2 regions of the Thermoclostridium stercorarium subsp. stercorarium DSM 8532 genome follow, and region 1 is predicted to be linked to the other one. Evidence: predicted binding sites of a transcription regulator. Region 1 holds the regulator's gene; the other holds the start of a gene.

What was found. Region 1 encodes CtsR, which represses protease genes until heat stress. Its sites were predicted from a motif close to AAGGTCAANNAAGGTCAAAT; they were not measured.
Region 2: the regulator CtsR is predicted to act here: its motif matches at 1,438-1,457, upstream of CST_RS09580 (DnaJ C-terminal domain-containing protein).

The regions. Positions count from the first base shown of each region.
Region 1 is NC_020134.1:303,104-306,526, reverse strand. Features, by position in the region: gene CST_RS01305 (ATP-dependent Clp protease ATP-binding subunit) at 1-260, opposite strand, end outside; gene CST_RS01300 (protein arginine kinase) at 270-1,310, opposite strand; gene CST_RS01295 (UvrB/UvrC motif-containing protein) at 1,315-1,869, opposite strand; gene CST_RS01290 (CtsR family transcriptional regulator) at 1,901-2,359, opposite strand; gene fusA (elongation factor G) at 2,634-3,423, opposite strand, start outside.
Region 2 is NC_020134.1:2,225,353-2,228,775, reverse strand. Features, by position in the region: gene CST_RS09590 (glucose-1-phosphate adenylyltransferase) at 1-1,229, opposite strand, end outside; gene CST_RS09580 (DnaJ C-terminal domain-containing protein) at 1,474-2,388, shown strand; gene clpB (ATP-dependent chaperone ClpB) at 2,452-3,423, shown strand, end outside.

The sequences.
Region 1 (3,423 bases):
ACCCTTTTTGTTCTTGGGGTATATCCGGTTATCGGAAGGCTTCCGTCACCTCTGCCGACAATGGACAAAATCTTTTCCAGCACCCTGTCGGCGGTTACGCCGTTGGAAATCAGCACGTTCGCCGCTATTCCTCCGCCTTCCTTGACAAGTCCCCAAAGTATATGCTCGGTTCCTATATAATTATGCCCAAGGCTGTTGGAGCATTCCCTTGCCAGATTTAATGCCTGTGCGGCTCTCTGGGTAAATCTTCCGTAAATCATACCATCACCTCAGTAATTTTTCTGTTTGTTCAACATGTCTCTTACAAGCTTTGCACGAACTATGTCCCGCTCATTCGCATCCAGAATTCTGCCTTCCCTCTTCTGAAGGTTACCCGGCTGTACCATAAGCATCAGTTCGTTAATGTTTTCAATGCTGATACCGTCAATAATACCCATATCAACACCCAGCCTGAGATCCGAAAGTCGCCTTAAACATTCGTCGGTGCTGATAATCCTGGAATTTTTAAGAATTCCGTAAGAGCGGAAAATTTTGTCCTCCAGCTGGTATTTATTCTGAGTAAGAAGATGCTGTCTTAAAGATCTCTCCTGTTCTATGATTTGCGAAGTAATGTTTTTAATACTTAGTAATATATCTTCCTCACTTTTTCCAAGCGTTATTTGGTTCGAAAGCTGGAACATGTTGCCTGAAGCCTCGGTGTTTTCACCGTACATGCCTCTTACTGCCATTCCCAGTTTTCCCAAAGCCTCAAGGACAGGCTTTATATACCCTGTCATTGTGAGCGCCGGCAGATGCATCATTACCGATGCTCTTATAGCCGTTCCGATATTGGTCGGGCAGCTGGTTAAATAACCTATATTCTCGTCCCACGAAAAGTCTATTGATTCAGAAAGTAAATCGTCAATGTTGGTACAGGTCTCCCACGCTTCCGAAAGCTGCAGACCTGTGGCAAGGCACTGAATTCGCAGATGATCCTCCTCGTTAATCATTATTGAAATACGTTCGTCCTTGCTCAGAAGAACACCGCAGATACGGTTGGTCTCCAGAAGTTCCTTGCTTACAATATGTTTTTCAACAAGAACAGCTTTTTCAACGGAATCAAGATTTGTAAAGTCAATATAGCTGAAATTCTCGCTCATTGTCCGGTTTCCGCTGAAAAGGGCGTTTTTGGTTTCCTCTATAATCTGCCTCTGCTGTTCGGGCGTGGTTTTGTGCGGGAAGGGATACTTTTTGAAATTCCTGGCCAGCCTTACCCTGCTGCTTATAATCACGTCCGAATCAGGGCCCTTGTCTATATACCATTTATCCATGCTATCACCCCTCTTTTTTCTGCAGGTTGTTCTCCAGAGCCTTTATCTTGTCACGGATCTGAGCGGCTTTCTCATATTCTTCCCTCTCTATGCATCTCTGAAGCTCTTCTTTCAGGCTGCGCAGATTATATTCATCCCTGACTCTTCCGGATATTTTCTTCGGTATTTTTCCATGATGCTTCACGTTGCCGTGAATTCTCTTAAGCATGATCTGGATACTGTCGCGGAATACATCATAGCATTTTGCGCATCCAAGCAGTCCGGTCCTGTTAAACTCCTCAATTGTCATTCCGCAAAAGCCGCATCTGAGCGTGGTAAACGGTGCGTCTTCAATCTCAGGTTCATCTAATCCCAGCATTGCCGAAAACAGTTTATTGATGTTTATCTTAAGATCGCTGTTTTCTCTTGCGCATTGTTCGCACAGGTACATTTCCACTTTTTGCTGGTTTACTATTCTGGTAAAGTGTACCGTCGCTTCTCTCATTTTGCAAAGCTGGCACAACATCACCCGAACCCTCCCTTCGCATTCAATCCACTCACTATATTTTACCCATTCCATGGTCAATGTACCATAAAACCGTTTCCTTACATTATATTACCAAAGCCATTAGCATATTTTTCAGAATATTTGTTCTCACCTCGTCCCTTAATTCAGGAGAAACACCGGCCAATGCCTTGTCGGACGTGGCGGCCTTCATCAGTTTTGCCTCCTGCTCGTTTATTATCTCATAATCCACAAAATTCTTAATAAATATTTCACAGGTATGCTGGGTGAGTTTATCACCTATCGAAGGTATGATATGCATAAGGTAGTCCCTTGCAGAGTCGGTATTCAGCCTTCTTATCGTGATATACCCTCCACCGCCCCTCCTGCTTTCGACATAATATCCTTTATCGGCAGTAAAACGGGTGGATATGACATAATTTATCTGTGAAGGAACGCAATTAAAACGGCTTGCAAGCTCATTTCTCTGAATCTCCACAACACCGTCCATCGCATCCATCATTTCTTTTATAAAATCTTCTATTAAATCACTTAATCGCGCCATAACATCACCCACTTTATAATCTTTGACTTTCTCTGACTATTATTATACTTTATCAGATCTATTATTTCAAGGGTTTGTGTAGCGTACATGACTCCGTCACCACCGGATCCGTTCTTTCAGGCACCCTGGCACAACCATTACTTAACCGCTGATCCGGAATAAGCGGTATTCCGCATTCTTCATTATTGTCAGACTGCAAAAAGAGCCGCGGCATACAAACTGCCACAGCTCTTTTTTGCAACTTTTTGTATCCTTTCTCTGTATAAAGTTATATTTATCCCTCGGCTTCCCTTTCCTTTTTGGCCTCTTCAATAATCTTTTCGGCCACATTGGCGGGAACTTCCTCATACCTTTCAAACCTCATTGTAAACGTACCTCTGTCCTGAGTTATGGATCTCAAATCTGTAGCATATCCAAACATTTCGGCCTCGGGTACTTCAGCTATAACAAGTTGCATGCCCCCATGATACGGGTTCATACCGAGGATACGCCCTCTGCGCTTGTTTAAATCCCCTATTACATCACCCATATAAGCGTCGGGGACTATAACCTCAACATGGGAAATGGGTTCCAGAAGTACAGGATCTGCCTGGGGGAGTCCTTCCTTATACGCAAGGTTTGCTGCAATTTTAAAAGCCATTTCAGATGAATCCACAGGGTGGTACTTGCCGTCAACCAGCGTTGCTTTTAAGTTTACAACGGGGTAACCTGCAAGCACGCCTTTCTGCATGCTTTCTCTCAGCCCTTTTTCCACAGCGGGGAAGAATTGTTTCGGCACGGCACCTCCGAATATTTTTTCTTCAAACACCAAATCTTCGGTCGGACCGGGTTCAAATTCAATCCACACGTCTGCATACTGGCCGTGGCCTCCGGTCTGTTTCTTGTGCTTGCCTTCAACTTTGACTTTCTTTCGGATGGTTTCGCGATATGCTATCTTGGGTTTGACAAGATCAACCTCAACTTTGAATTTGGTTTTCAGCTTGCTTAAGATTAAATCGAGATGCTGATCGCCTATACCTGAAATGATAGTTTGTTTTGTTTCCTGATTTTGCTCAACCCTGAAC
Region 2 (3,423 bases), 1.1 Mb from region 1:
GTGAAAGGAAAGTCACCGGGCATTATTTGATTGTCTATGACCACATTGCAGCCTATGGTTACGTTATCGGGTATAACGGCGTCCGAACCGATTACGGTGATTTTCGAATTGTATATTTTACTGTTGAAAATGTTTTCCGCATATTCGCCTATACCGGTTTTAACGCCCGTCCCGATTACCGTTTTTTCCCCGATGATTGTGCAGTTTAGATATGACCCTTGTTTTACCGTACTGTTTGACATGATAATGCAGTTTTCAACGCAGGCATTTTCTTCAATCGTAACACCCGGGAAAATGACTGAGTTTATGACAGTGCCGTAAATCATGCACCCTTCTGCCACAATGGATCTGATGACATATCCTTTAGGGCCGATATAATGGGCGGGTTTTACCGGATTTGGGGTATAAATTCTCCAGTTGGGATCAAACAGGTTGAATTCCGGAACCCGGGTAACCAAATCCATGTTGGATTCATAATAGGACTGTATTGTTCCGACATCCCTCCAGTATCCCGAAAACGTATAAGCCCAAAGCCTTTTTCCTGTTTTAAGAAGCTTGGGTATCACATTTTTTCCGAAATCATGGCCGGAATTATTGTCATGATGGTCTTCAATAAGGCTTTCTTTCAGGACGTTTAGATTGAATATGTAAACGCCCATTGAAACAAGATTGCTTTTAGGTTCTTTCGGCTTTTCTTCAAAACCGTATATTTTGCCTTCATCGGTGGCAAGAATTACGCCATAGCGGTGTGCTTCCTCAATGGGGACCTGAATGGCGGATATTGTTACATCGGCATTGTTTTTTTTGTGAAAGTCAAGCATCATGGAATAATTCATTTTATAGACATGGTCTCCGGAAAGAATGATTACATATTTCGGATTTTGTTCTTCAATATAATGCATGTTCTGGTACACTGCGTCTGCCGTACCCGAATACCATTCTCCCTTAAGCTGTTTTGTAAAAGGTGACAGAATGGTAACGCCGCCGTTTAGTCTGTCCAGGTCCCAGGGCTTTCCGATTCCAATGTGGTGGGTAAGCTGCAACGGCCTGTACTGGGTCAGTACACCGACGGTGTCAATACCTGAATTAATGCAGTTGCTTAATGAAAAATCTATTATACGGTATTTGCCGCCATACATCACGGCAGGTTTGGCCGTCAGTTTTGTTAATATTCCGAGTCTGCTTCCTTGACCGCCCGCAAGAATAAGAGCAATAATTTCCTTACGCATTTTTTCCTCCCGGTTATGTTTTTATTTATTGGGGGATGTTAATAAAAATCTGTCTCATAAAATAGAATGCCCCTTTTTTGTAAAATTAAGAATGAGTCGTATCTCCAATTTTTTCTCGTTTATCTTCAAAAAATTTCAGAAAAAACAAAAACATTCCGGAAAATAAAATTAGCCGTTGATTTTACAGCGGGTTATTTATATAATTATAATAGTCAAAGAAAGTCAAAGTCGGAGGTTTCTCTATATGCAATATAAAGATTATTACAAAATCCTGGGGGTTGACAAAAACGCCACTCAGGAAGAGATAAAAAGGGCATACAGGAAACTTGCGAAAAAATACCACCCCGATTCCAACCCGGGCAATAAGGAAGCAGAAGAAAAATTCAAGGAAATCAATGAGGCTTATGAAGTTCTGGGGGATGAAGAGAAAAGAAAAAAATATGATCAGTTTGGAAGTATGTATTTCCAGAACGGAATGAATTTTGATCCGTCATGGTTTGGAAACTTCGAATTCAAAAAGAGTCATAACGGTTTCAGCGACTTTTTTAATATGTTTTTCGGCGATTACGGTATTAACCTGGATGATTTATTCGGCGGAAAATTCAGGGGCTTTAATACCGGTTTTTCAGGCACTCACGCCATGCGGGGAGAAGATGTTGAGGCAGAACTTTATATTACACCGGAAGAAGGCCTTGAGGGAGTTGAAAAAACGTTTACCGTCAGAACCGGTCATGGCGCAAAAACCCTGTCGGTGAAAATACCCAAGGGTATTCCCGAGGGCGGAAAAATAAAACTGGCGGGGCAGGGAAAACCGGGTATTGGCGGAGGACCAAACGGGGATTTGTACCTTGTTGTTAAATTCAGGGAAGGAAAGTATAAACTTGAAGGTAATAATCTTATTAAAAAGGCAGAAATCTACCCATGGACTGCGGCTCTTGGAGGAGAAATAAAAATTGAGGCACCTGACGGCATAATACAGGTAAAGATTCCCCCGGGGATTCAGACCGACCAGAAGATAAGGATACCAAAGCAGGGTTATGGCAGAACAAAAGAAACACGGGGAGATCTTTATATCCTGATAAAAATTGTAAATCCGAAATACCTTACCACCGAACAGCGAAGACTATATGAAAAGCTGAAAGCAACCGAAACCATTTAAATTTTTTATAACCATCTAAGTTACAGGTGGTTATTTATTTTAAGGTTTGAAAGGAGAGTACGCATGAAGTTTGAAAAATTCACCGAGAAAGCCCAGGAAGCAGTGGTGGAAGCTCAGCAACTGGCTCTCAAGCTCGATCACCAGCAGGTGGACGTGGAACACTTGCATATGGCGCTCCTTGAACAGGAGGATGGGCTTATACCGAAATTACTTGAAATAATCGGTGTCAATACGCAAAACATGAAACAGGATCTTCAGCAGGAACTGGACAGGCTGCCGAAGGTATACGGGACGAATGTGGAGCAGGTTTATGCCACAAGGCGTTTTAACCAGGTATTGCTTAAAGCCGAGGACGAAGCCAAAAGGTTTAAAGACGAATATGTCAGTGTTGAACATATATATCTTGTAATAATAAATGAAAAGAATACGCCATCAAGCAGGATTCTGGCAAAATACGGAGTTGACAGGGAAAAACTTCTTTCAGCCCTGTCCAGGGTAAGGGGAAATGAAAGAGTGACGAGCAAAAATCCGGAAGAAGGCTATCAGGCTTTGCAGAAATACGGCAGAGATCTGGTTGAACTTGCACGGCAGGGAAAACTGGATCCCGTTATCGGACGGGATCAGGAAATCCGGAGAGTAATCAGGATTCTTTCGCGCAGAACGAAGAACAATCCTGTTCTGATCGGTGAGCCCGGAGTTGGCAAAACCGCCGTTGTTGAAGGGCTGGCCCAGAGGATTTTAAAAGGTGATGTTCCCGAGGGATTAAAAGACAAGACCATTTTCGCCCTTGATATGGGGGCGCTGATTGCCGGAGCAAAATTCCGTGGTGAATTCGAGGAAAGGTTGAAGGCGGTTCTTAATGAAATAGCCAAATCCGAAGGAAGGATCATTCTTTTTATTGACGAGCTGCATACAATAGTCGGCGCAGGCAGGACAGACGGGGCGCTGGATGCCGGAAACATCTTGAAACCCATGCTCGCAAGAGGGGAACTCCACTGTATCGGTGCAACAACCCTTGATGAGTACAGAAAGTAT